3 regions of the Vreelandella vilamensis genome follow, and region 2 is predicted to be linked to each of the others. Evidence: predicted binding sites of a transcription regulator. Region 2 holds the regulator's gene; each other region holds the start of a gene.
What was found. The regulator PhoB, encoded in region 2, activates phosphate uptake and scavenging genes when phosphate is short. The targets are predictions, from matches to a motif close to TGTCATANNNNTGTCANA.
Positions count from the first base shown of each region.

Region 1 (9,663 bases), on a different contig from region 2:
GTGATGATTTTTGGCGCGGTAAGCAGTGCATTAGCGCATCGCTGGCGGCTGGTATCACTTTTGATGTTATCTGTTGTTGGGCTGATGGTATCACTGACTTTTGTTCGCTTTTCAGCACCTGACTTGGCCTTCACCCAACTTTCGGTTGAGGTCGCTTCAATGATTTTGTTGATACTGGCGCTATTTTTCTTGCCACAGCGTCCGCCCCGCTGGGTATCACCTCGACGCCTCATGCGCGATATTATCTTGGCTACGGCCTTTGGATTGATTATTGCGGCACTTAACTACGCCGTATTAACGCGCGAGACACTGAGCATTGCGAACTTCTTCTTGGAGCAAAGCGTGCCTGGCGGCGGCGGCACTAACGTGGTTAACGTGATTCTGGTGGATTTCCGCGGTTTTGACACCCTTGGCGAAATCACCGTTCTGACACTTGCTGGGCTTGGCACCTACAAATTACTTAACCGCCTACGGTTATTTAAACCCTCTGGCAACCTTGAAGGGATTCGCTGGTCGCGCCATCGCTATCCACTGATTCTGGAAGTCGTCGCGCAGCTTATTCTACCGCTGGCACTCCTTGTCTCCGTTTACATTTTCTTGCGTGGTCATAATGAACCTGGCGGTGGCTTTATCGCCGGGCTAATCACCGCGGTTGCGCTCCTCTTGCAATACATGGCTCGCGGCTATGAGTGGACAAGCAATCGACTGCCCATTTCCTATCCTGTTGTCGCGGTAATAGGACTTCTTATTGCGGTCACCACAGGCCTTGGTAGCTGGGTATTCGGCTACCCCTTCCTGACGTCTTCCTTCGGCTATTTTGATATCCCACTGATAGGGAAGACAGAGCTTGCGACTGCGCTTTTATTCGATATCGGCGTTTACCTGGCCGTTGTGGGTGCCACATTAATGATTCTGGTCAATCTAGGCAGCATCACGACAATCCATCGTCCAACGCTCAAAGCATCTCAGCAGAACGCACCTGCAGAGGGGAAGAAGTAATGGAACTCCTTTTCTCATTGGTCACTGGCGTACTCAGTGCCAGCGGTATTTATCTGCTGTTACGTGGGCGTACGTTTCCCGTTATTGTCGGCCTGACGCTGCTCTCGTATGCCGTTAACTTATTTTTGTTCTCAATGGGAGGGCTGCATACTAATGCGGCAGCCGTCATTGGCGCCTCAGAAGCACCAGCAGACCCGCTGCCTCAGGCACTGGTGCTCACTGCTATTGTCATCGGGTTTGCCATGACCGCCTTTATCGTGATCCTTGCCATTCGGGCACGCGCCGAATTAGGTAACGATCATGTCGATGGCAAACAGGGCGATGAAGGAGAGCAAAGTAAATGAGCCAACATCTTCTTATTTTGCCCATTCTTCTCCCCATGCTGACAGCGCTTGCGCTGTTACTCTCTGGGCAAACGTCTACCTCATTTCAGCGGCTGGCAAGCATTGCCGCGACAGGTGCACTCGTTATTCTCGGCGCCCTACTGCTTTATCGTGCTGGTAGCGGTGACATTAGCGCTTACGCACTAGGCAACTGGCAAGCGCCTTACGGCATCGTGCTTGTGCTCGACCGTTTATCCGCTTTGATGGTGGCGCTAACGGCCGTACTGGCGTTTGGCTGCGTGCTCTTTGCCAGCGCTGGTGACGATACCCGAGGCAGTAACTTTCACGCTATCTTCCAGCTTCAATTAATGGGGCTCAACGGCGCCTTTCTCACCGGCGATATGTTCAATTTATTCGTCTTTTTTGAAATATTGCTACTCGCCTCCTACGCGTTATTGATGCACGGCGGTGGCAAAGCACGCATTGGCGCTGGCCTACACTACGTGGTGCTAAATCTGGTTGGCTCGGCGCTGTTTTTGGTGGCTCTTGGCGTGCTGTACGGCGCTACCGGCACGCTTAACATGGCGGACATGGGGCGACGCATCGCCATGCTTAGCGCTGATAAAAGCGCCTTGGCAAGTGCCGGCGCCCTGCTGTTGATTGTCGTTTTCAGTCTCAAAGCGGCGATTTTACCCCTCTACTTCTGGCTCCCATCGACGTACGCCTCAGCACCCGCCCCCGTGGCGGCGCTATTCGCCATTATGACCAAAGTTGGCCTCTACGCTATTTTGCGGGTCAATACATTGGTTTTTGCCGAGAGCCCCGCGCTTGTCTTTATCGAAGCTTGGCTTTGGTGGGGCGGTCTTGCCACGATTCTTTTTGGCGGCATCGGCGTACTTGCCGCGCGCGATATGCGAACACTGGTGGCCTATTTGGTGCTGGTCTCGGTGGGCACGCTCATGAGTGCCAGCGGTATGGGCCACGTTGCCAGCGTCAGCGCCCTCATTTTCTACCTCGTTCACACCACCTTGATTGCCGGCGCGCTATTTCTTTTGGCAGAGCTTGTTGGCATGCAGCGCGGGAAAGCCGGCACACGCCTAGTTCGGGCCCGCAAACTGCGCCAGCCCACGTTGCTTGGTGGTATGTTTATGATCGCCGCCGTCGCCGTCGCCGGCATTCCACCGCTTGCCGGTGCGCTTGGCAAGCTACTGCTCATGCAAGCGGCTGATGAGACCCAGCGCTTAATGCTTTGGCCACTGCTGCTATTAGCCGGCCTCGCAGCCTTAGTGGCGCTGTCACGAGCGGGTTCCGTCCTTTTTTGGGCAAGCTATAAAGGCGAGCCTAGCGGGCCAGTCGCCAACAGACGGCAACTCTCGGGGGCTACTTGGCTGTTGGTTAGCGCACCATTACTGGTTTTGCTTGCCAGCCCGGTCAGCCATTACACCGACGCGACAGCCGAGCAGCTATTTAATCCACAGCAATTTACAGAAACGCTGCTCCCTCCCTTAGTGCCTCTAGCTAAAGAGCCTCTAGCAAAAACATCTCGAACAGAAGCAACTCGAACAAAAGCACCACTAATAGATACGTCTTCTCTTACGAACTACTCGAAAGCCGTTAGTTCTGATATAGCAACAGCGAAACAACCTGCACTCGCACACACGGCAGCCTCAGTGACAGGGGATAAACGATGAAAATAGAACGTTACTTACCTGCGCCGGCACTGTCGCTGATTTTGCTCATCACCTGGCTGTTAATGGTCAGCAGTCTGTCATTTGGACAAATTTTGCTTGGTCTCATACTGGCCTTGGGCATTCCTCTGATTACACGACGCTTTTGGCTGCCACTTCCACGCATTAAGCATCCCATCAAGTTAGCCTTTTTTGTGCTGCGAGTACTAGGCGACATCGTCGTCGCGAATATACAAGTGAGCTTATTGATCTGGAGCCCAAAGCGCGCACCGCACCCAGGGTTTATCGAGTATCCATTACACGTTCAAGACCGCCTGGCGATCACGCTGCTAGCCAATACGATCACCATGACACCCGGCACTGTCTCTACCAACATTAGCCTGGATAAATCATCGCTGTTGATTCATGCACTCGACATGAGCGACGAACAAGCATTGATTCGAGATATCTACGAACGTTACGAGCGGCCCATAAAGGAGATTTTCGAATGCTGATCATCGCCCTTTGGATTAGCCTTACGCTTATTGTTCTCGCCATGGCGATAAACGTCTACCGTCTAGCGAAGGGACCCGACATTCCTGATCGCTTGCTGGCGCTTGACACAATGTACGTCAACGCGATTGCCTTGATTGTCATTGTCGGGCTTTGGCTCAATACAAAGACTTACTTTGAAGCCGCTATTCTCATTGCCATGCTGGGCTTTATCAGCACCATGGCCATCTGCCGCTATTTATTACGCGGCGATATCATCGAATAAGGAGAGCGCCATGAGTCTGCCGTTTATTGCTGAAGCCCTCGTATCGTTGTTACTTGTTCTAGGCGGTCTCTTCGCTTTTACCGGCTCGCTGGGGATGCTGCAATTCGAAGATTTCTTCATGCGTCTTCACGGTCCCACAAAAGGGACAACTTTGGGGATCGGGTGCGTATTAATTGCTTCGATGGTGTACTTCACGCTATATCAACGCGAACCTCATATGCAGGAACTGCTTATCACCCTTTTTCTTTTTATTACCGCCCCAGTAACAGGGCATATGTTGGCCAAGACGGGATTGCATATGCATCTGCGTTTTATCACCAGCACGCGTGGCTCCCTGCCTGAACTGCTGGATGAGGACGTAGGCCAGAACCGCGTCGCTCGACCTGGACGTCCTAAACGACCGAGCGGTGTAAAGTCACGAAAACGCCAACTGCTAAAAAGTCGCGGCCGCTAAAGCGGCCGCTTAACATGACGATCTAGGGCTAACGCCTCAAGACCGAGGCAGCCATCCACTTAGTTCGTTATTCACCACCTGAAGCAACGCGTCTATATGATCATCACGATCATTTAAGCAGGGAATGTAGGTAAACGTTTCCCCACCGGCTTCCATAAAGCTGTCATGAATTTCTTCCTGAATCTCTTCCAAGGTTTCCACACAATCCGAAGAGAACGCCGGCGACATTACCGCAATATGCTTATGGCCTTGTTTAGCAAGCTCCGCAACGTGATTCACTGTTTGCGGCCCCACCCATTTCTCGGGTCCGAACTGTGATTGAAACGCGGTATCAACCTCTTCTTTACTAAACCCGAGTTTTTCACGTAACAAACGCGTCGTTTTTTGGCACTGGCAGTGGTAAGGGTCGCCTTCGAGCAAATAGCGCTCCGGCACACCATGGTAACTGGCCACGAGTTTACTCGGCCGTCCCTCTAGACTGTCGTACGCTTCCTGCACCGAATTCGCCAGCGCCTGGGTATACGCAGGGTGCTCATAATAAGCCGGCACCGTACGAATATAAGGTTGCCACTTCATTTTCATCAGCGTGCGAAAAGCCTGATCGTTGGCCGTGGCGGTGGTGGGCGAGCCGTATTGCGGATAGAGAGGGAAAAAGACAATACGCTCGCAGCCCTTCTCTTTCATGCGCGTCAGCACACTTTCTGTCGAGGGGTTGCCATAGCGCATACAAAAATCAACTTCGACATCATCCCCGTAAAGCGCTTTGAGGCGTTCGGTCATTTTTTCCGTCTGCGCGCGGGTAATGGTCAACAACGGGCTTTCGTCTTTTTCTGTGTTCCAAATGCTTTTATAGGCCTGGCCGGAAGAAAACGGGCGCTTGGTCAAAATAATTAACTGCAAAAGTGGTTGCCACTTCCAATTGGCATAATCAACAACACGTTTGTCAGAAAGAAACTCATTGAGATAGCGGCGCATTGACCAGTAGTCGGTATTATCCGGTGTTCCAAGGTTCGCCAGCACAACCCCCACTTTTGCTCGCGGAATAGGGGGGTGGTCACTTGGGGCGTGGGCTAGGCGGCCTTCTCCCGGCTGATCCATCGCAACATCTGTGGTCATGCAAATCTCCTCTCGCAAACGCGCCATGTGGGCAAACACATAATATGTAAATTCACTTTAACATTTTTCGCAAATAAGCAGCATGTAGTTATACTATCAGCACAATTTGTATAACTATAGGCAAACTTATGTCCAGGCCGCTTATTATCGTGTTGGGTGACCAGCTGACGCTTTCACTGCCAACGCTACGTGAAGCCCCAGAAAACGCCGTCGTTGCCCTGTGCGAAGTGGCACGAGAAGCACACTACGTTCCTCACCATATTCAAAAAATCGGTGTTTTTTTGGCGGCAATGCGACATTTTGCCCAAACGCTGCGCGAAAAGGGCTTCACCGTTCACTATAGCGCGTTGGGCGATGCCGATAACACGCACGACATCATTACTGAAACCGAACGGTTAGCCAGTGCTTACGACTGCGATCATATTCAAGCGGTTAGACCCGGTGAATGGCGGCTTTGGCAAGCCATGCAAAAGCGCCAAAATGCCCCTGTCCCTTGGCAACTATGGGAAGACGACCGGTTTTTCACCACGCCTGAGGAGTTTGCCCAGTGGGCCGAAGGGCGCAAGCAACTGCGGCTTGAGTATTTTTATCGGGAGCAACGTAAACGCAGCGGACTTTTGATGGAAAATGGCAAACCCGCTGGCGGACAGTGGAACTTTGATCACGATAACCGCGAGCCATTGCCTAAGACATTTGAGGCACCGCACCCACCGCAACACCCACAGGACGCGTTAACCCGTGAAGCGCTCACCGTGGCACAACAACACTTTGACCACCATATGGGCACGCTGGAGACGTTTAACTGGCCAGTCACTCGGCACCAGGCGCTGGTAGAGCTGCGCCATTTCCTGGATCACTGCCTGCCTGATTTTGGCCGCTATCAGGATGCCATCAGCGATACCGAACCATTTTTATTTCACTCGCGTTTAGCGGTCGCGATGAACATTGGCCTACTTTCACCGCGCGAAGTGTGCGAAGCCGCTGCAACTTGCTATGCCACAGGGTCGGCACCGATTAACGCGGTGGAAGGGTTTATTCGTCAGATTCTCGGCTGGCGAGAATACGTGCGCGGTTTGTACTGGACGCAAATGCCGGATTATAAACGCGAAAACCGGTTGGGGTTTACCCGCGACTTGCCGGCTTTTTACTGGGATGGCAACACCGATATGCGCTGTTTACAGCGCGCAATTGAGATGACAATCGACAATAGCTACGCCCACCATATTCAGCGCTTAATGGTAACCGGTAACTTCGCACTGCTGTGCGGTGTAAAGCCAGAAGCCCTGTGCGATTGGTATCTCGCCGTTTACGCCGACGCCTGCGAGTGGGTAGAGCTGCCCAATACGCTCGGCATGGTCTTGCACGCTGACGGTGGCCTCATGGGCTCTAAGCCTTACTGCGCGTCGGGTAAATATATCGACAAGATGTCAGATCACTGCCAGCACTGTCGCTACTCGCCAAAGCAAGTCACTGGGGCCAAGGCTTGCCCGTTAAACAGCTTGTACTGGCACTTTCTCGAAACGCATGATAGCACGCTTAGCCAAAATCCGCGCATGAAGCTGATTTACGGCTCGCTCGCCAAAATGAAAACGGAAAAACGTGACGCCATGCGCCAGCAAGCCGAAGCGTTTCTCGACCAACTCGACACCGCACCTGGCTACGGCGATGCCATCCACACTGATGGCTATTATTCTCCCGGACATGCCCCTCAACGCCGCCATAAAACCCAACGAAACCCAGAGGCAACATAATGACCCGTTTTCGCACGCTAGATGCCAAAGCTCCGGTGACGCTGTTTCATGACGGTCACTGCCCTTTCTGCCGCGTTGAGGTCAATTGGCTCAGCAAGCATCGTCACCGCGAACGCGTTAATCTCGTGGATATTCAAGATGAGCACTTTTGTGCAGACGATTACGACACCCACTTTGATGCCATGATGGGCAAACTGCACGTGCTAGATAACCAAGGAAGATGGTACATCGGGATGGATGCCAGCCGGGCCCTCTATGCGGTACTGGGCTACCGGCGGCTGGTGTGGATTTCTTGCTTGCCCGTTGTTAATACCGTGATGGATGCTGGCTACCGTTTTTTTGCTCGCCGACGGGTAAAGCTGGGGCAATGGTGGGAAAAGCGCCAATCGCGAGCATGATAGGCGCTTAAAAAGATAGACGCTTAAAAAACCAGTGGCATGCGTGACGTCAACGGCTCGCTGTAGTGAGCATCGCGGCCGATCACCTCGTCGTGGGGCACATGCTGTACCAAATACGCACGATGAATACCGACCCGTTTGAGTTCATTGTAAACATCATCAAGCGAACGAAAAAGCATCGGCTTACCCTTCTGGGTTAGCATATGGCGTTCGCCTTCCACATCTTCTAGCTCGGCTTGATAAAAACGACTACCGGCGTGCGTAATGACACGAATTTCAAAATTATCGTGTTTTTCCACAAAGGCCTTAAGTGCTTTAAGCTCCATGGTTCCCTCCTGTTAGTAACCTTATTTTTATTTACGTCGTGTCGTTGGGTGTGTCGGTGAATGACTTCACGTATAAAGATTAGCATGACGCCACCCAATGACATTCCAATGGCGTTTATATGTCAGCCATATGACGGTCGCAATACAGGAGAGTTCCTCGCTTATTTATTCATACCCGGTTCATTCATACCCGGGGAAAAAGCATCCGTCCATGTAACATCACGGCCTTTCACTATTGGTACTCGGAAGGGTCGATGGCTTTACCTAGCGAATTGCGATCAATCCAATTCCCGGCTTTGGTTTCTTTATAGCGAAATACCACTTTATCACCGATAGAAACCGGCACCTCCGGGTCTTCAGTTTGATAGCTGTATTTCTCACCATCGACCGTAAGATAGTAGCGGTAGAGGTCCGGCATCCCCAGCCATTCTTTAAATGGCCCTTCTCTCTCCAGCGCCTGAAGCTCGCCTCGCCCTTGAAGCTTGGGTACGCGCTGCCGATTACCGCGCTTAAAACCACCTGCCATCGCTAATCCCCTATCGTATGATGAAATACAAAAATACGTGTAAAAGGCTGCGCATTATACGGGCTCGTCGCCACGGCTCAAGTTAGTCGCCAAATGCTTCACCATAGCTATCCGGCGCCAAATCCTCAAAACGCGTATATTTACCGATAAACGCCATGTGAACCGTTCCAATCGGCCCGTTACGTTGTTTACCGATAATCAACTCCGCCAATCCTTGGTTATCCGGGTTATCCGGGTTATACACCTCATCGCGATACACAAAAGCAATCACGTCCGCATCCTGCTCAATCGCGCCTGAGTTATGACTCACAATGCCATCGGCTAACCAACAAGCGTTACCGGGCACAGTGAGATCAAAGACCTCTTCCTCCCCACTGGCATGAATATCCACTACTCGGTCCCAAAAAAGATCACTACTGGCTACCTGTTTTAGCGTGGCATCTTGCAGAATATCGGCATAACTTTCGAGCGTTTCTCGCGAAGGGGAAAACTTAAAGTGCGCTGTACCGCCGTAAGCTGTTCCTCGTAAAGAAGCCATTTTGCGCTGGCTAATACCTTGAGCTTGCATCTCATTTTTCACATAACTGAAGACTTCTTGCGGCAGCGTATCCAAATTCGTATTGCTCTTCAGTTCTCCTTTCAAAAGCTGTTCCACAATGGCTACTTGATGCCCAAATGCGCCTATAAACGACATGTAGCGTTGCTGCTGTTCTCCACCTGACACATCGATGGTAAACCAACCCTCCCCATTACCCGAGACCACATGCCGGATACGCCCGACGATACCGAACCTCAGTAAAAGTGCTGCAATGTCATCAATCAACTTGCGGCTGACCGTGGAAAAATAGATACGGACACGGTTGTTTTTATCTTGCGTTATGCTTCCGTCAGTCGCCCAAATGTGTCTCAAAAATAGAGCAAGCTGATCGTTAGACAGCTGAAAAACTTCATTAGGGATATGCTTTTCGGCAGAACGCTGCCCAAATATCGCCAGATCTTTTAACCACTTGCCAACCCCAGCTGGATGCCAACGGTTTCCGTTACCGGCAATAACCAATTGATGCCAATTGCCACGCCCTGCATGTCGCGTTACCGTTGAGCCAAATGCTTGAGCTGCATCAGTAACGGCTCGACTATTGGCTTCACATGCCGTCGTATAGCGCAGAGGTTGGTGCTTAATGTAGCTGCCATCACCGAGCAAATGTGCCAGTAATATAATGGCACTCTCTTCCCAAACGGCGGGGGAAGTAGGCTCACTCACCTTTCTTGCAACAGCGAGACGATCACCTACCTTAAGTTCGTGAGTATGCTTCCACTCAAACAAG
Region 1 is NZ_JARWAN010000003.1:194,310-203,972, forward strand. It holds gene QC823_RS03195 (monovalent cation/H+ antiporter subunit A) at 1-999, shown strand, start outside; gene QC823_RS03200 (Na+/H+ antiporter subunit C) at 999-1,343, shown strand; gene QC823_RS03205 (monovalent cation/H+ antiporter subunit D) at 1,340-3,013, shown strand; gene QC823_RS03210 (Na+/H+ antiporter subunit E) at 3,010-3,504, shown strand; gene QC823_RS03215 (K+/H+ antiporter subunit F) at 3,498-3,767, shown strand; gene QC823_RS03220 (Na+/H+ antiporter subunit G) at 3,778-4,221, shown strand; gene hemH (ferrochelatase) at 4,258-5,337, opposite strand; gene QC823_RS03230 (cryptochrome/photolyase family protein) at 5,466-7,088, shown strand; gene QC823_RS03235 (thiol-disulfide oxidoreductase DCC family protein) at 7,088-7,486, shown strand; gene QC823_RS03240 (DUF6482 family protein) at 7,510-7,812, opposite strand; gene QC823_RS03245 (hypothetical protein) at 8,045-8,338, opposite strand; gene dnaB (replicative DNA helicase) at 8,421-9,663, opposite strand, start outside.
Region 1: a site for PhoB is predicted at 7,931-7,948, ahead of QC823_RS03240 (DUF6482 family protein). Genes of this name have one in related genera too.

Region 2 (9,663 bases):
CTTCCCGGCGCAGTGGCTGGTGCCGTGTTGATGTGGGACGCCCACTACCGCACAGAAGCCATGACAGGCGGGGCTATCGTGCGTTAAAACGTCGTTTCGGGATTAGCAGGCAAGCCGCTCTTTGGGGAACACGCAGCGAAACAGGGCGCCTTCCCCAGGGTGGGAGTCAATTGAAAGCGTGGCGTCGTGGCGCAGTAGCACGTGCTTGACGATCGCAAGCCCGAGACCCGTGCCGCCAGTCGCAGTGCTACGCCCTTTATCCACGCGATAAAAGCGCTCGGTGAGGCGGGGAAGATGCACCGGGTCAATCCCTTCACCATCATCTTCCACGTCGATGCAGCCGCCGTCCCCCTCCATTTGCCAGCGCAGCGTGATGTGGCTATCCGGGGGGGTATAGCGCACGGCATTAAATGCCAGGTTGGAAATCGCGCTGCGTAACTCTTGCTCGCTGCCGATAAGCTTGGCGTCGCTCGCTATGTCGATCTCAAGGGTTTGCCGACCTTTTGACAACGCCAGTGCGTCTTCGCGCACGCCTTTCAATAACGCCGCGACATCGATTGGCTGGTGGTCCTCACCGCCCTGATCAATCTCCAGGCGCGAGAGCAGCAACAGGTCGTTGACCAAGTTCTGCATCCGCGTGGTCTGCGCCTGCATCTGCTCAATACCGCGGCCCAACCGCGGCGGCAGCTGTTCCGCTAAGTCGCCATAGGTTTCTAAGTAGCCGGAAATGACCGTCAGCGGCGTGCGCAGCTCATGGGAGACATTGGCCACGAAGTCGCGGCGCATCTGCTCTAAGCGATGCAACCGGGTAATGTCGCGGGCCATCACCAAGCGCTCGTCGTCGCCGTATAAGGTAATTTGATACTGCAGAATGCGCCGCTCATCGATGGGGGACGTGAGCGTTAGCGGCTCGCTGTAATCGCGGGAATTGAAGTAGCGGACAAAGCGCGGGTCGCGCAAAAAATTGGTAATGTGCTGGCCGCGATCATGTTTGATTTTCAGCCCTAACATCTTAGCCGCGGCGCTGTTCCACCACTCCAAATCCCCATGCCGGTCGAGCATCACCACGCTATCGCGCATGGCTTCTGAGGACTCTTGAATCCTGGCAAGCGTGGCGCGTAGGCGGTTTTGCGTGAGGCGTTGGCTTTTTTGGTAGCGGTAGAGACGGTCAAAAAGCTCGCCCCAAATCCCAGGGGCAGCCGGCGGTTCATCGTGGGGGGAGCGGATAAGCCAGCGGTGAAGCGCGCGCAGCTGGTAAAGGTGATACCCCAGACACCCCCCCAAGCCAACGGCCAAACCAAGCCCTGGCACACCCAAGAACGCCCCCAGTGTGGCACCTACCGCCGAGAGCCACACTAGACGCCAAATTTCACGGCTCCAAAGGCGCACGCCTACCCTCGCGCGGAGAAGCGGTAGCCTGTGCCGCGTACCGTTTGAATGAGCCGGTTATGCTCACCCAGCGCTTTACGCAGCCTTCGAATATGCACATCCACGGTACGCTCTTCGACATAGACATTGCCGCCCCAGACTTGATCAAGTAACTGGCCACGCGTGTAAGCGCGCTCTTGATGGGTCATAAAAAACTGCAATAACCGATACTCGGTGGGCCCCATATCGACCGATTTGCCATAAGAACTGACGCGATGGCTAGCAGGGTCCAGCAGTAACCCTTCAATTTCAATGGGGTCTTCCACGCCGCGCGGTGTGGTGCGTCGCAGCACGGCCTTGAGCCGAGCCACCAGTTCGCGCGGGGAAAACGGCTTGGTGATGTAATCGTCGGCGCCGGCTTCCAAGCCCTGGATTTTATTGTTCTCCTCGCCTTTGGCGGTAAGCATGATAATCGGCAACTCAGCGGTGGTTTTTTCACGCTTTAAGCGCCTGGCGAGCTCAATACCGCTAGTGCCCGGCATCATCCAATCAAGCAGCAAAAGATCGGGCTGGTGATCCACCACCATCGCGTGAGCATCCTGGGCATTATCCGCTTCAAGTACGCGATAGTCAGCCATTTCCAGGGCTACCGCGATCATTTCGCGAATCGGCGCCTCATCATCGACGATCAAAACGGTCTTGGCGGTCATTACAAGCCTCACGGTGCTTAAACGGAAAAGATCAACACGACATTTCGATGACGATCACACCATGACTTGATGACAATTACATGACACCTAGGGTTTTACCCCGCACTGGGCCACAAGCTCAAGGCGATTCCGGCGAAAACGACCAATCCCGACCAGTGGTTATTCAAAAACGCTTGAAAGCAGCGCGACCGTTCGCGGTGACGAATCAGCGCTTGCTGGTGCACGAAAGTCGCCGCCATGGCGGCGAGCCCTAGCCAGAAAAAGCCTCCTAGCGCCAAGCGCCAACCCACCGCCGCAAGCAGCAAAAGGGTCGCGAGCTGCAGCAGGCCGATGATCAAACGATCTGCGCGGCCAAACAGCACGGCGGTGGATTTAATGCCGATTTTAAGATCGTCGTCGCGATCCACCATGGCGTATTCGGTGTCGTAAGCCACCGTCCACAGCACGTTGGCAAAAAACAGCAGCCAGCCCTCCAGCGGCACGTACCCCAGCACCGCGCCGCACGCCATGGGGATCGCCCAGGAGAACGCTGCCCCCAAAAACACTTGCGGGAAGTGGGTATAACGCTTCATAAACGGGTAGATAAACGCCAATATCAGCCCGCCCAGGGAAAGTATAATGGTGAACAAATTGGTAAACAGCACCAGCACAAACGCAACCGCCACCAGCCCCACAAACAATAGCTGTGCCTCACGCTCGCTAATGCGCCCATTGGCCAGCGGGCGATCTTGAGTGCGTTTGACGTGCCCGTCGAAGTGACGATCAGCATAGTCGTTGACCACACATCCTGCCGCGCGCATGGCGTAAACCCCGGCAACAAAAATCACCAGCACATCGCGCCCCGGCACGCCTTGTGCTGCAATCCACAGCGCCCAGAGTGTCGGCCACATCAAAAGCCAGGTGCCAATCGGCCGGTCTAACCGGGTAAGGTGAAGAAAATCGGGCACGCGAGCCCAACCAATCGGCCGCAGTAGGGAACGGTCCATGCTTACCTCGTCTCAAGAAAACGCAAAAGCGGCTAGCCTAGCGCGAAGGCAGCGCCAACGCATCCGCCATGGCGGTTAAAAAGTACTCCTGCACCAGCAATGACAACCCAGCGTGCTGAAACCGCGACCGCCGCCCCCAGCAGCTGTCAACGGCGGCGAAACGCGGCGGCTGAGAGGTGACCTCAAGCGGGCCGCGCTTTAGGTCCGGCTGCTGAAACAGCCAGCTTCCCAGCGAGCGCTCCCCCAGCTGCTCCAGACGCTGACCACGACATTGCGCCAGCGGCGCCACCGTGCGCGCCACCACCCAGGGCGTACCGTCTAGGCACAGCGCCACTTCACGTCGCCACGCATAGCGTCGCTGCCCAATGCCAAGCGCCATGGCCTCATCGGCAAACGCAAACCCTATGCTCTGGCGCAGTAGCCGCACCCGAAACTTACGCCCTTCACCTGCGGCGATCAGCCGCGCGGTCAACGAGTCAGTAGACGCTACCCAGCGCCACCAAGGAAGCGACATGGCGGGGCGCGCCGCCGTAACCGGCAGCCAGCGCGCAATGGGCGCGCATGATTGCGTTTGCATTACACCAATATCCGGCAAAGCCTGCCTCTCCCTGAAGAGCCACTCAAGCGGCCAATCAAGGCGATTGACCCAAACCATCCCAACGCTTGCTAGTGTACCATGCTGGCATTACTGACTTTTTTCGCCTTTTAGCTTGATAGGTAACTTATGTCGATACCCCACGCCGATTTAGTCATTATTGGCACCGGCATGGCCGGGGTAGGCCTTGCACGCGCGCTGCGCCGCGAAGGTGATACGCGCCGCCTCACCTTGATCAGCGCCGACAGCGGCGACGACTACAGCAAACCGCTACTTTCCACCGGGTTTGCCAAAAAGCTAGCCCCGGATAAGCTCGCCCAGCGCGATGCCGAAACCCTCGCTGAAGCGCTTAATGCCACGCTGCTGTCGCACACCACCGTGTCCGCAATCGACCCCGAGGCGCGGTGGCTGACGCTTGCCGATGGCAGCGACTACGCTTACACCCAGCTGGTGCTTGCCACGGGAGCAGCGCCGCGCGCGCCGTTTGCCATTCCCAGCGATTGCGCCGCTCACTGCTTCAGCGTTAACGACCTGGACGACTACCGCCGCTTTCACGCCGCTCTGCGTCACGGCCCCGCCCGGGTCGCGATTATCGGCGCGGGGCTGGTCGGCTGCGAATTTGCCAACGACCTGCACGCTGGCGGCCATCACGTTAGCCTGATTGCCCCTGAGAGCGCTCCCCTCCCGCGCCTTCTGCCCGAGCCACTCGGTCATGCACTAGGCGAGACGTTTATTGAAGCGGGCATGCAGCTGGCGCTGGGGCGCTCGCTTGAGCGCATTGCCCGTGGCGCCAGCGACGCCGTGCAGCTGACACTTGATAACCACCAACGCATTGACGCCGATGTGGTACTGCTGGCCACCGGCCTTGCGCCCCGCACCGCGCTTGCCGCCAAGGCCGGGCTTGAGGTCTCTGCCAACGGCATTGCGGTTGACCGCACTCTGCAAACCTCGCACCCGGCTATTTTCGCCCTCGGTGACGCGGCTTGCGTGGCCGGTGTGAACGCCATGTACGTGCAGCCGCTGCAAGCCAGTGCCAACGCCCTGGCCAAGACGCTTGCCGGAACGCCCACGCCGGTTCACTTTGGGGCCTGGCCGGTGATCGTAAAAACACCGCTTTTGCCGGTGGTTGCCTACCCCCCGCTGGCAACCCCAGCGCGCTGGCGCATCGAGGCAGACGGCACGGACATGACCGCCCTCGCCGAAGATAAAGACGAACGTTTGATCGGTTTTGCGTTGACAGGCGGCTGCGTGAGACGGAAAGTGGAGCTTTCCAGAGCCGCCCCTGCGCTGCTAGGCTGATTTTCACTGCCTTACGCGCTACGCTTAGGGCACTGACTTGCAAGCACTTGTTAGTCGCTGCTGTATCGAGCAATGTTTTATTCGCTTTTGATAACGCCTTAACACCTGAACGAAAACACCGGAGATACCTAATGCGCAAACCTGAACTCGCCGCTGCCATTGCCGAAAGCGCCGATCTATCCAAAGATAAAGCTGGCCAAGTATTGAACGTAATCCTCGATGAAATCACCAACAGTGTCGCTAAAGGTGACGATGTTTCTCTGATTGGTTTTGGTACCTTCACCGTACGTGAACGCGCCGCCCGCACCGGCAAAAACCCACAAACGGGCGAGCCGCTGCAAATTCCGGCCAGTAAAAACGTGGCGTTTAAGCCAGGTAAAGCGCTGAAGGACGCAGTTTCCTAATGAAACTTGCGCTAACGCTGTGGCTACTCGGCTTTTTGCTTAAGCGTGCGCTGCGTCGCAAGCCGCGCTTTCGCGAGCAGCTTGAACGCATGCGCAGCCTGGATTGGGGGATTGCCACCGAAGACTTGAAGGTTGCACGCCACTACCGAATTTCACCCCAACGGGTCACGACGGGAAAGGGGTTGCCGGTGGACTTGGACCTTGAGCTACGCTTTCGCGACCCCGAGGCTGCCTTACGCATTCTCAAAAAGCCCACTCAGCAGGCGTTTCTTGACGGCATGATGGCCGGTGATGTCCGCCTTGTCGGCGACTCCGCCGATATGAACAAGCTGCAAAAACTGTTGAAGTATTTGTAAACAGTATTTATAAGCAGCATTTGTAAGCTTTATTCATCCCGCCGCTTTTGCCTACCGTTCGCCCCGCCGCCTAACCGCGGCGGGGCGTTTGTTTTATCGGCCGCCGGCATAGCCACTTGCCTCGCGATTATTTATACTAAAGTCTAAAATAACTCACCGATCAGAGCTTCTATGCCTATCGCACTGCCGCTGCGGCGCCTTTGGACTCTAGATAAATTCGCCTACAGCCTGCGCGTTTTTCTCGCCTTTAGCGGAGCGCTCGCCTTTGCCACGCTGTGGGGGGACGTCAGCTTTGTCATTCCGCTATTTCTTGGCATTATCGCCAGCGCCCTCTCTGAGACTGACGATAGCTGGCAGGGGCGGCTGCAGGCGCTTGCCGTGACACTTGTCTGTTTTGCGCTGGTCTCGCTGATCGTGCAAAAGCTTTTTCCTTGGCCGTGGTTGCTTGCCCTATGGCTTGCGGGCGCCACCTTTGGCCTGATCATGCTCGGCGCCATCGGCCAACGCTACGCCACCATCGCCTCGGGCACGCTGATTCTTTCTCTCTACGTCATGATCAACATCGAGCAGCACGGCGGTGTAGACGACGACGTCGCCTTTCGCCAACTGTTACTGCTGATCGGCGCTGCCTGGTACGGGCTGATTTCGGTGGTGTGGTGCGCGCTATTTTCGCGCCAGCCCGTCAAGCAGAGCATGGCCCGGCTCTACAAAGCGCTTGGCCACTACCTGGTATTGAAATCGGCGCTGTTTGAACCGGTGCGCGGGGTCGACATCCACGCCCGGCGCGTGGCCCTCGCGCGCCAAAACGGCCAGGTCGTGGCGGCGCTCAATCACGCCAAAGAAATACTCCTGCGCCGCATGGAAGGACAGCGCGGTAACCGCAAGCTCAATCGCTATTTACAAATCTACTTCATCGCCCAGGACATTCACGAACGCGCCAGCTCCACCCACTACCCCTACAGCGCGCTGACCGAGGCGTTTTTTCATCATGACGTGCTGTTTCGCTGCCAGCGGCTGTTGGACCAGCAGGGGCTTGCCTGCCGGCGGCTGGCGAAATCGCTGCTGCTTGATCGCGCCTTCGACCACCGCCAAAGCGAAGAAGCGCTGGCAGATTTGCGCGCCTCCATCGCCAACCTACGCGACCGCGATAAGCCCGAATGGCGCCCGCTGATTCAACCGCTCAATGCGCTTGCCGATAACCTCACCACCTTGGAAGCGCAGATTGCCAGCGCCCATAACCCCGATGCCAGCGAGCCGCGCCGCGATACCGCCCTGCTTGATCGCTCGCCGGGGAGCTTGTTAGAGGCGTGGAGGCGCGTGCGGCTCAATTTGACCCTGGGCTCACCCACCTTTCGCCACGCCGTGCGCCTGTCACTGGCGCTGCTGGCGGGGTATTTGCTGCTGCAGTGGCTCGACCCGGAGCAGGGCTTTTGGATTTTGCTCACCACGCTGTTCGTCTGCCGGCCCAACTTTGCCACCACGCGCCGCTTTTTGATCAAACGTATTCTTGGCACCGTGCTGGGGCTATTGGTGGGTTGGGCGTCGATTAGCCTTTTCCCGCAACCCAACGTGCAGAGTTTGATTGCGATCGCGGCCGGGGTGAGCTTTTTCGCCACCCGCGAGAAGCACTACATGATCGCCACCGCCTCGATCACCCTGCTGGTGCTGTGCAGCTTTAACCAAGTGGGTGATGGGTTTGATCTGATCTGGCCACGCCTGTTTGATACCTTGATCGGGGCACTGATTGCGGGGCTCGCGGTGTTTTTTATTCTGCCCGACTGGCAGGGGCGTAAGCTTTACCGCGAGGCGGCGAAGGTGCTCGATAGCCAGCGCCGTTATCTCGACGAGGTGATTCACCAGTACGAAGCCGGCAAGCAGGACGATCTCGCCTATCGGCTGGCGCGGCGCAATGCCCACAATAGCGACGCGGCGTTTTCGACCCAGATGAACAATATGCTCCACGAGCCGGCATACTACCGCAAACAGGAGACGGAGCACGGTCTGCGCTTTTTAGTGCTTTCGAACACCCTGCTCAGCCACCTCTCGGCCCTTGGTGCCCACCGTCATCGGCTGACTGACGAGGAAGACGACGTCACGCTCGTGCCAGTGGCCAAGCACGTCAGCGCGCTGCTCGGTGAGCTTGCCGAGCGGCTGCGCACGCGCCAACCAACGGATGACCTTAGCGAGCAGGTGGCAACGTTACTGCGCCAGCTGGAAACACCCACCGCGCGGGAAACACATGCGCTGACGCTCTATCGCCCGATGCAAAGCCAGCTGCGCTTGATTGCCGAGCAACTAACGCCGCTGGCAAAAGCCGCCAACCGGCTGATCGCGATCAAAACGCCAACGCCATCTTCATCTTCTTCGTCATCGCCTTCATCCCCACCGGGGTGACGCCGCCCTACACCTGGCCGTAACGCCCGGCGGCATCGCCGAGCCAGCGACGCACCAGCACGGCAGTAGCGTGATCGTCGCCCTGTAGCGCTTGTGCCAGCGCCGTAACGCGCTCTAATAGGTCGGCGTCACGCTCAAGATCGGCGATTTTCATCTGCGCCAGCCCCGTCTGGCGGGTGCCGAGCACTTCGCCCGGCCCGCGCAGCTCCAAGTCTTTTTCGGCGATGCGAAAGCCGTCGGTGGTTTCGCGCATTACGCCGAGCCGCTCGCGGGCGCTTTTGGACAGCGGCGGGTGATAAAGCAGCACGCAAAAACTCTCGGTGCTGCCGCGCCCCACCCGACCGCGCAGCTGGTGCAGCTGCGAAAGCCCCAGGCGCTCGGGGTTTTCGATAATCATCAGGCTGGCGTTGGGCACATCCACGCCCACCTCGATCACCGTGGTGGCCACGAGCAAGTCCAGCTCGCCGGCTTTGAAGGCGTCCATCACCTCGGCTTTCTCGCCGGCTTTCATGCGCCCATGCACCAGGCCAATCGCCACCTCGGGCAGCGCCTCGGTCAGCTCGTCGCGGGTTACCTCCGCGGCCTGGCACTGCAGCACCTCGGATTCCTCGATCAGCGTGCACACCCAGTACGCTTGGCGACCGTCACCGCAAGCGCGGCGAATACGCTCGACCACCTCCGGGCGGCGTTCATCCGACACCACCACGGTTTTCACCGGCGTGCGCCCAGGGGGCAGCTCGTCGATCACCGACACGTCCAGATCGGCGTAGGCGCTCATGGCCAAGGTGCGCGGGATGGGCGTGGCGGTCATGATCAGCTGATGCGGAGTTAGCCCGCCGGCTTCGCCTTTTTCGCGCAGCGCCAGGCGCTGATGCACGCCAAAGCGGTGCTGCTCGTCGATAATCGCCAGCCCCAAGCACTGAAAGTGCACATCATCTTGAAACAGGGCGTGGGTACCCACCACCATGCGAGCACGGCCGTCGGCAATCGCCGCCTTAGCGTCTAGCCGTGCTTTGCCTTTGAGCTTGCCCGCGAGCCAGGCGACTTCGACCCCTAGCGGTTCAAACCACGCTTTAAAGGCGCGGTAGTGCTGCTCGGCGAGAATTTCCGTCGGCGCCATGATCGCCGCCTGACAGTTGCCCGCCAGCGCTGAGAGCGCCGCCATCGCCGCGACCACGGTTTTTCCCGACCCCACGTCTCCCTGCACCAGGCGCAGCATCGGCGCGGCGCGGGCGAGATCCAGGCCGATTTCTTCGAGCACACGGCGCTGGGCACCAGTCAGCGCAAACGGCAACTGAGCCAGAAAGCGCGCCTGCAGGCTACGCCCGGAGGGCAACGCCGGTGCGCCGTCGGATTGAATCCGCAGCCGTACCTGGCGCAAGCTAAGCTGATGCGCCAACAGCTCCTCCAGCGCCAGCCGCCGCGTGGCCGGGTGCTGGCCGCTGGTCAGCGGCTCAATATTCACATCGGGGGGCGGCTGGTGCAGTAGGTGCAGGCTGGCGTGCAAGCCGGGTAGGCGAAAGCGCGCCAGTAGCGCCTCGGGAATCACCT
Region 2 is NZ_JARWAN010000016.1:12,049-21,711, forward strand. It holds gene cysZ (sulfate transporter CysZ) at 1-87, shown strand, start outside; gene phoR (phosphate regulon sensor histidine kinase PhoR) at 103-1,389, opposite strand; gene phoB (phosphate regulon transcriptional regulator PhoB) at 1,392-2,078, opposite strand; gene ubiA (4-hydroxybenzoate octaprenyltransferase) at 2,174-3,064, opposite strand; gene QC823_RS10535 (chorismate--pyruvate lyase family protein) at 3,102-3,641, opposite strand; gene QC823_RS10540 (NAD(P)/FAD-dependent oxidoreductase) at 3,789-4,958, shown strand; gene QC823_RS10545 (HU family DNA-binding protein) at 5,090-5,362, shown strand; gene QC823_RS10550 (hypothetical protein) at 5,362-5,718, shown strand; gene yccS (YccS family putative transporter) at 5,890-8,112, shown strand; gene recG (ATP-dependent DNA helicase RecG) at 8,120-9,663, opposite strand, start outside.

Region 3 (9,663 bases), on a different contig from region 2:
GGTGTGGAAAAACGGTTGTGAACAGCCACGGACGCCTAAGCACATTAAGGCAAGACTTTCTTAAACGGTTTTACCATGACGTTGGCGTAGACACCGGCAATCATATACGGGTCGGCGTCAGCCCAGGCCTGCGCGGCATCGAGGCTTTCAAACTCGGCAATCACGAGACTACCGCTAAAGCCAGCCTCGCCGGGGTTATCGGCGTCGATGGCCGGGTAGGGGCCGGCCAGTAGCAAACGTCCTTCATCGCGAAGCGCTTCCAAGCGCGCGAGGTGGTCAGGGCGAGCGGCCAAGCGGCGCTCTAAACTGTTGGTAACGTCTTCGCTGATAACGGCGTACAGCATGGGCATAACTCCTTGATAACGAAAGTGCGCCATTGACCACATGATTGGCAGAACGCACTATAACGGCATATTCTGCCTTGTTTGAGCCCGCTATTTTGACAAACTCGTTCGACGGCGTCATGCCTATTGCCACACTTCCTCGCACGCTCGCTGCCGATCAGCACTATTCGGTTGATTTCCATATGCATTCTACCGCCTCCGATGGTGCTCTTTCGCCTACGGCGTTAGTTGCGCTGTGTGCGCAGCGAGGGTTGACTCATATGGCGTTGACCGATCACGACACGATGGATGGCGTGTTTGAGGCCGAGCAAGCCGCGCAACAGGCGGGTATTTGCCTGTTGCCGGGTAGCGAGATATCCACACGCTGGCAGGGGGTGGGGATTCACGTGGTGGCGCTGATGCCGAACGGCCTGCAAGGCCCGCTGGTCGAAGGGCTTGCGCAGCAGCGCGAGGCGCGGATCGAGCGCGCCGAGGTGATCGCCCAGCGGTTGGAAAAAATGGGGTTGCCAGAGGCGCTAGCAAAAGCACGCGCTCACGCGGGGAGCGAGCGACCGCTAGGGCGCCCGGATTTTGCCCGCGCGCTGGTGGAAGAGGGCGTGGCTAAAGATTGGGCCGATGCGTTTAAACGCTTTCTTGGCAGTGGCAAAAAAGGCGACGTTAAAGCGCAGTGGCCGGAAGTGAGCCAGGCGGTAGAGTGGATCGTGGCCTCTAAGGGCGTGGCCGTGATCGCTCACCCGCTGCGCTACCGGCTGACGCGGCGTAAGCGCGGACTATTGATGGATACGTTTTGTGAGGCGGGTGGCCAAGCGGTGGAGCTGGTGAACGGCCAGCAGAATTCGGATGCCACGCGGGATTTGGCGCGTCAGCTAGTCGAGCGCGATTTGTACGTTTCACTCGGCAGTGACTTTCACTTTCCTGGTAGCCACGCAGCACCTGGAAGCATGAGCGTTGTGCCCCGCACGGCCGCGCCGCCGGTATGGTGCCATCCGCTTTTAGCCTCGCGCTGCTTTGTCCGTTAGCGACTGTTAATGAGCGATTGGCTGCTAAGCACGCTCGACTAGACTATCTATACTGAAACGTTATTCACCGTAGGGAGGCTTTGACCATGAGCCAATTTTTTCAGATTCACCCGGAAAACCCGCAAAAGCGCTTGATTGATCAGGCAATCGAAATTATTCGAAAAGGCGGTGTGGTGGCCTATCCCACCGATTCCGGTTACGCACTGGGCTGCCACCTTGGTGAGAAAAAAGCCATCGAAAAAATCAAATGGCTGCGCTCGCTGGACGATAAACACAACTTTACGTTGGTGTGTTCGGATCTCTCCGAAATTGGCACCTACGCGAAAGTGGACAATGACGTGTTTCGCCTGCTGAAAGCACACACGCCGGGGGCTTACACCTTTATTCTTGAGGCCACCACCGAAGTGCCGCGCTTGCTTTTACACCCTAAGCGCCGCTCTATCGGGGTGCGCGTGCCGGACCACCGGATTACGCATGCGCTACTCGATGCCCTGGGTGAGCCGCTGATGAGCGTGACGCTAATCCCCGTGGGCGAGGCATTACCCATGACCGATGCCGAAGATATCCGCGAGCGCTTTGGCGCCCATCTGGATTTGATTATCGACGGCGGGGCGTGCCAGCTTGACCCGACAAGCGTCATCGACCTGCGCGATTTGCCACCGAAAATCCTCCGCGAAGGGCGTGGGGATGTGGCGCCGTTTCAAGCGCTTTAAACATCAAGTGTCTTGATCATTCTCTGTCGAAGACTCGTGCTTGCGCGGGTCTTCGCTGTACTCATCCAGCCAAGTGCCGCAGCGCAGGCAGTAGAGCGCTTGTTTTTCGTGGCGGTCATAGCCGCAACCGGGGCACGCTTCGTCGGAGTAGCGGTCTTGGCGGATCGAGCGAATCACCTGCGCTGAAAACACCCCGGTGGGCACCGCGATAATCGAGTAGCCAATCAACATGAGTATCACGGTAATCGCTTTACCGAGCGGGGTGACCGGCACGATATCGCCGTAACCCACCGTGGTCATGCTCACAATCGCCCAATAAATCGAGATGGGGATGCTAGTAAAGCCCGCCTCAGGGGATTCGATGGCGTACATCAACGCGGCAAACAGCGTGACCACCATCAAAATGCTGAAGAAAAACAGAAAAATTTGCCGCAGGCTACGTTTAAGCGCATCGAGCAGTAATCGCCCCTCACCGACAAATTCCATCAAGCGCAGAATACGAAAAATGCGTAGCACCCGCAGTATACGAATGAGCACCAAGCTCTGGGCGCCGGGGACGACCAGCACCAGCCACGCCGGCACGATGGCCATCAAATCGACAATGCCGTAGAAGCTTTTTAGATAAAGCCATGGGCGTTCCAGGCAATAGATCCGAATGGCGAGCTCCACGGTAAATAGCAGCGTAAACCCCCACTCGATATACCGGAATACCGTGCCAAAGCGAGCGTGGTAGGCCTCGACACTATCGAGCAGCAGGGCCGCGACGCTAATCAAAATGGCGATGATCAGCGCGATGTCGAATGTTTTCGCGGCCGGTGTATCGGATTCGAAAATCAGGTGGAAAAGCTGGGTGCGCAGACCTTTGCCGGCGGGTGTCAGGCTCATCGCGGTGTCCTTACGTCAGTCGTCAGATTCGCGTCACGTCAACGCAGCTCGGTGGGTTCTGCTAAAGACCGCGCCAGGGTCAGCGCGGCGCTACCATACGCCGTATTGGGCTGGCCGTATTCATCAAGCGCCTGAAGCAGCGTTTGGGCGAGCGGGCGCACCGAATCATCAAGCGCGGGATGTGCGGCAAGCTGCGTGAGCGCTTCCAAGGCCCGGGTGAGAAATGCGTTCTGGCCGCTATCGTGGAAGGCGTCCAGCGCCAGTGTGGCCCGGTGGAGCCATTCGCTCGGCGTGTGCGCTTCGGGTAGCGGCCAATGTTGGTGGCCCAGTGCGGCGCCGCGGGCCGCTTTGCTGCTGTCCGACGGGCGAAGGGCAACGTCCGCCGCTAAGGTCGTGGCAAGGTCCCACAGGGCGTTGGGCGCGCCACCTTTAAGCTCCAACTCCATCTCACAAATCGGGGCGTGATGGCCATGACAGATAATGTCCCCCTCGTCGAGCGCCAGCTCAATATGGCTTTCCTGGTGGTGGATATCCCACGTTGTGCGCGTGAAATCGGTGCGCAGCTGGGGCTCAAGGGTTGCGAGAGTGGCATCCTCCATCGCCTGAAACGGTGGTAGTGCTTTCAACCCGGCGATATCGAGTTGGTTGCCACTGACTTCCCATTCCCACTCTTCACGGGAGGATAGCCCGCCGCCGCCTTGTCCGGCAGTTTTAACCGTTTGCAGCGTTTGGCCGTTGACCTGGCGCAAGCGTAGCGCAACGCGCGCCGCGCCAAGGGCGCCGTCCGGGGTATCAAAGTAGGTATTGGTCAGCGTAAGCCGCGTTGCCGTGGTGGTATCAAGCAGCGGGTGGGCAGCCAACTGGGCCGGGCCGCCGGGAGCGAGGGCCAGTTTGAGCTCCACTTCCGTCGGGGCTACAGCAGAGACTTTCGGATTTTCCATGACGTTTGCCACCTCGTTAATATGACACTACGGTTAAATTTTTAAGACAGTATGAATTTTTTGTGACGAGCGCCAGGTCAGTCTTTATACTGGCGCCCGCCAAATCCAGGCTTTCCGAAAACAGGCTAAAAGGCTTTATGGTTACCTCCAATCCTTTTTCTGCGATGTTTGGCCGTTCGCCATTCCAGCCGCTGCTGGCGCATATCGTCAAAGCGAATGACTGTGCCGACCAGCTACTGCCGTTCTTTGAAGCATCCCTTCAAGGTGACTGGGAGAGTGCTGCCCAACTGCGTGAAAACATCACGCGTTTGGAGCACGAAGCGGATGTGCTTAAAACAGAACTGCGCCTCAACCTACCCAATACCATGTTTTTGCCCGTGTCACGCTCGGATATTCTCGATTTGATCAGCGTACAGGACAAAATCGCCAATAAGGTACGCGACATTACCGGCATTATGCTGGGGCGCAAAATGCGCGTGCCGGAAAGCCTTGCCGAGCCCATGCGCCACTACATGCATACCAGCGTGGCTTGTGTAGCCCAGGCGCGCCAGGCGCTTGAAGAGCTGAAAGATCTGCTTGAATCCGGCTTTGGGCGCAACGTGTCTGATGTCATGCAGAACATGATCCGTGAGCTACATACCCTTGAGCATCAAGCGGACAGCCAGCAAGTGGAAATTCGTCGTCAGTTATTTGCGCTGGAAAGCGAGTTACCGCCGGTCGATGTGATCTTTCTTTACAAGATCATCGATTGGGTCGGTGAGCTTTCCGACCGCGCCGAGCGCGTGGGTAGCCGCTTGCAGATTCTGACCGCGCGTTAAAAGGGGGCAAGATGCAAATTATTGCGCAACACGGCGAGATATTCATCATTCTTGCCTGCTTGTTTGGCTTCTTCATGGCTTGGGGGGTTGGGGCCAACGATGTCGCCAATGCCATGGGCACCTCGGTTGGCTCCAAAGCCATTACCATCAAACAAGCGATTATCATCGCCGTTATTTTTGAGTTTCTCGGTGCGTGGCTTGCCGGCGGTGAGGTGACCAATACCATTCGCAAAGGCATTATTGACCCGGAGCTTTTGCAAGATGATCCGCAGCTGTTGGTCTACGGTATGCTCTCAGCATTACTGGCAGCGGGTACGTGGCTTTTGATTGCCTCAATGAAAGGCTGGCCGGTTTCCACCACCCACTCCATCGTCGGCGCTATCGTTGGTTTTGCCGTTGCCGGTTTAGGCGCGGCCACGGTGGATTGGGGTGGTGTAGGGGCCATTGCCGCGAGCTGGATCGTATCGCCGCTGCTGGCTGGCACCGTTGCCTTTGTGATATTCAAATCGCTGCATCACCTGGTGTTTGAAGCCCGCGATCCGCTAACGGCCGCTAAACGTTATCTGCCCGCTTACGTATTCCTCGTGGGGTTTGTGGTGGCGATGGTCACCATGACCAAAGGATTGAAGCACGTTGGTCTTGATCTCTCTTTTGCGCAAAGTTTGGTGATATCGGTCATTTTCGGGTTGCTGCTCTCGGCCATTGGCACTTGGATGGAGCGCCGCGTGAAGTACGTCGAATCCAGTGATGACCACTTCGGTTATGCCAACGTTGAGCGCGCTTTTGGCGTGCTGATGATCTTCACCGCGTGTGCGATGGCCTTCGCCCACGGCTCCAACGATGTGGCCAACGCGGTCGGCCCGCTAGCGGCGGTAATTAGCGTAGTACAAAGCGGCGGCGATGTTGAAGGCGCGGCGCTGGTGCCTTGGTGGGTGCTGGTGTTGGGCGGTGGCGGCATTGTCGTGGGTCTGGTGACGTACGGCCACAAGGTGATCGCGACCGTCGGCACGGGCATCACCGAGCTTACGCCTAGCCGTGGGTTTGCCGCCACGCTTGCCGCCGCGACGACGGTGGTGCTGGCTTCGGGCACGGGGTTGCCGATCTCCACCACGCATACGCTAGTGGGGGCGGTGTTGGGCGTGGGTCTTGCCCGCGGCATGGCGGCGCTTAACCTAAGGGTGATTGGCACTATCGCCATGTCGTGGTTGATTACGCTACCTGCCGGTGCGGGTCTTGCCGTTTTGTTCTTCTTTATTTTCAAAGGCATCTTCGGCTAGCCCTTAACGCCAAAAGCGTTCAACAACCCTCAGCGGTATCTTCTTGTGCATGACGCAGCGAGAAGATGCCGCTTTTTTGTGTTCTGCTAAATTTTTTGTGCTCTGCTAAAGTAAGCGGGCCGGTAAAATCGGCATACGAGATTTCATTCACCCTGCTGCCGGAGAGCGGCCCTTGGATACGCGCTTCCCTTTTGTTGACTGGTTCCGTAATGCATCGCCCTATATCAATGCGCACCGCGGACGAACCTTCGTCATTTTGATCGAAGGCGAGGCGATGGCATCGGGGCGTGGCGAACAGCTGATACAAGACTTGGCGCTTTTGCACTCGCTAGGTGTGCGCTTGGTGGTGGTGTTTGGTATTCGCCCCCAGGTGCAGGCGGCGCTAGCGCAAGCCAAGGTGACGCCCAGGCGCGTGAACGGCCGCTGGGTCGCCGATCGCGCGGTCATGGCGACCGTTGAGCAAGTCGCGGCGCATCAGCGGCTGTGGCTAGAAGCGCGGCTTTCGCTGGGGCTACCCAGCACGCCGTTGCACGGCGTTGAACTCAACGTGATTTCCGGCAACCTGGTGACCGCTAAACCGCTGGGCGTGCGCGAAGGGGTCGATTTCGATCACAGCGGCGAGGTGCGCCGGGTGCGCGCCAGCGCCATCCAAGGGTTATTGGATAAAGGCGCGCTAGTGTTGTTGTCGCCGTTGGGGTTTTCGAGCACCGGAGAAGTGTTTGATTTAGACGCCTCTGAGGTGGCGCAGCACGCCGCCGTGGCGCTAAAAGCCGACAAGTTGATTTTGCTCGGCGAATCGGAAGGGCTGGAAGACGAAACCGGGGCGCTATTGCGTCAGCTCTCGCCCTTTGAAGCGCAACCGCGGTTACGCCAGGCCACACCGGGCAGCGAGTTGGCGCGCCATCTTCATGCGGCCTGCCAGGCGGCCCGCGAAGGGGTCGCACGCACGCATCTTTTGTGCTGGCGCAACCACGATGCGCTGCTGGGGGAGCTTTTCACCCGTGACGGCGTGGGCACCATGATCACCCAGCATCGCTACGAACAGCTGCGCCCGGCGACACTCAACGACGTCGCGGGGCTTTTGGACCTGCTCGAACCGCTGGAGCAGCGCGGCATGCTGGTGGCCCGCTCCCGCGAGCGTTTAGAACATGAAATTGATGACTACGTGGTGATCGAGCGTGATGGCATGGTCATTGGCTGTGCGGCGCTGCACGCCTTTGCGGATGCACAACTCGGTGAACTTGCCTGCGTGGCCGTGCACGCGAGCTATCGCGGTGGCGAGCGGGGCGAGCGGCTGGTCGACGCCATTGAGCAGCGCGCCCGAAGCCGCGGCATTGCGAGGCTCTTTGTGTTGACCACCCACACGGCTCACTGGTTTGTCGAGCGCGGCTTTGCACCCGCCAACTTGGACGATTTGCCGCCGCTGAAGCGTGAAACGTACAACCACGCGCGAAAATCCAAAGTGTTGATTAAGGCGCTACTGTGACCCCCCTTGAGCGCTGCAATATCGCGGGCACGCCGTTTGAGTTGGGCTGCCAGCTTGGCGAGCGTGGGCGTGACGCCGTTCACCGTGTGCTGAGACACGACCCTGCTTGGCAAGCTGTGCAAGCGCAGGCGCGAGAAAACGCTGACGTGATAAGGCGATTGGCCGCGAACACACAGCGTGACTTCCCCGCCGTCTGGCAAGAGCTTTGCGGCCTTGCCGAAGGGCTTGAGCTGCCGCTAGTGGATGTCGTCGCCTGGAATTGTCGTGGGGATTTGTTGGCGACCGCAGCGGATGGCTGCACCAGCGTGCAGCTGCCCGGGGTGCTTTTGGCCCATAACGAAGACGGCTTGCCGTGCTTGCAGGGGCATTGTCTGTGGGTCACGGCGCAGCCGGCAGGGGAGGCGGCGTTTAGCGCCTTCTGTTATCCCGGTTCCCTGCCGGGGCATACGGTGGGGGTACGCCACGGTGATTTTGCCTTTGCGGTCAATAATCTGCGGCTGACTCAGGTAACGCCGACAATCCCTCGTATGGCGGTGTGCCGTGCCCTTTTGGGCGTTTCCGATATCGACGCGGCGATTGAGCTGCTTGAACGCTTCAATCAATGCGGCGGTTTTCATCTCACGCTGGCCGAGCGGGGCGGCAGGCGCATGGTGAGCGTCGAGTTTGGCGCGGGCGACACCGTGCCCACCGTGCTTTCGGCGCCGGCCGTTCACGCCAATCACGCGCTTTACCATCCGGGTAAACAGTGCCTGACGCGCTCCTCCGCTGATCGTCAGGGCCGTGGCGAGGCGTTGCTTGCTCAAGGCGTGCGCAACCCGCTGACGATTCTTCAAGATCAAGCACAAGAGGCGCTACCCATTTTGCGCTGTGAGCCTGACGACCCGGATAACGAAAATACCCTTGCCAGCGTGGTGATAACGCTCGGCAAGACACCCACCTGGGCCTGCTATTTGCCGGGTGAGACATCGCCCTGCCAGCAAGGCGCTTGGTAAGCGTTTAACGCTGATAGCGCCGTTTTACCTCGACGCTGAGCTTGCCTTCACCCAGGCGCAGTTTGAGCGTTTGCCCCGGTTGCGTGTCTTGCGCTCGGCGAACCACTTGGCCGCTCTCGTCCTGCGCGATGGCGTAGCCACGCCCCAATACAGCCAAGGGGCTTATTGCATTCAGCTCGCGCGCCGCACTGGTGAGCCGCGCTTGCTGTGACGTTAGTGTGCGCCGCATGGCGCTATCTAAGCGCCGTATTAACTGGTGGAGTCGCGCTTGTTCGGCTTGGTGCAGGCGAGTCATGTCCTGGCTTGTCAGCCGCCCTTTGAGTTGTTCCACGCGCTCTCGCTGCTGGGTAAGCCGTGCGTTAGTGGCCCGTTGTAAGCGCTGACTGAGAATAGTGAGGTACTGGCGCTGCTGTTTGAGCTGTTCACCGGGGTGGCGTAATTGGGCTCGCAGCGTATCGAGCCGTTGGTTGTCTCTTTCTAGGCGGGCCTGCATGGCCCGCTGAAGGCGGTTTTCATGGTGCTCTAGCTGGCCCTTGAGGGTCTGCTGGTCGGGCACCAGGCGTTCGGCGGCGGCAGAAGGGGTCGGCGCGCGCTCATCGGCGGCAAAGTCGGCCAGTGTCACATCGACCTCGTGGCCGACAGCCGACATCACCGGCAGGCGTGAATGAAAAATGGCCCGCGCTAAATGCTCGTTATTGAACGCCCACAGATCCTCCAAACTGCCGCCGCCGCGGGTAATGAGCACTGCGTCGCGCTCAGGATCGAGCCGTGATTGACGATTGAGTAGGCCGAGGGCGGCCACCATCGCGGGCGCGGCCTCCTTGCCTTGCACCGGCACCGGAATCAGCGTCACCTCCGTGAGTGGCCAGCGCGCGCTTAACACCGCCAGCACATCGCGAATGGCGGCTCCCGTGGCGGAGCTTAAAATCATTAGCCGCCGGGGTGGGTGGGGTAGCGCGCGTGCATTGGCAAAGACGCCTTCAGCGTCAAGCTGGGTTTTCAAGCGCTCAAACGCCGCTAGCAGTTCGCCCAAGCCCGCCGCTTGCACCGCCTCGACAATCAGCTGGTAATCGCCACGCGGCTCAAACAGGGATACTCGCCCGCGCAACTTGACCTGATCACCATCGCGCATGGGTGCGCTCACAAACCGCGCTTGCTGGCGAAACAGCGCACAGCGCACCTGAGCAC
Region 3 is NZ_JARWAN010000013.1:6,753-16,415, reverse strand. It holds gene QC823_RS09190 (YciI family protein) at 45-344, opposite strand; gene QC823_RS09185 (PHP domain-containing protein) at 464-1,363, shown strand; gene QC823_RS09180 (L-threonylcarbamoyladenylate synthase) at 1,450-2,076, shown strand; gene QC823_RS09175 (ion transporter) at 2,080-2,961, opposite strand; gene QC823_RS09170 (CYTH domain-containing protein) at 3,000-3,902, opposite strand; gene QC823_RS09165 (TIGR00153 family protein) at 4,040-4,720, shown strand; gene QC823_RS09160 (inorganic phosphate transporter) at 4,732-5,997, shown strand; gene argA (amino-acid N-acetyltransferase) at 6,170-7,483, shown strand; gene QC823_RS09150 (C45 family peptidase) at 7,480-8,475, shown strand; gene xseA (exodeoxyribonuclease VII large subunit) at 8,480-9,663, opposite strand, start outside.
Region 3: a site for PhoB is predicted at 3,934-3,951, ahead of QC823_RS09170 (CYTH domain-containing protein). Genes of this name have one in related genera too.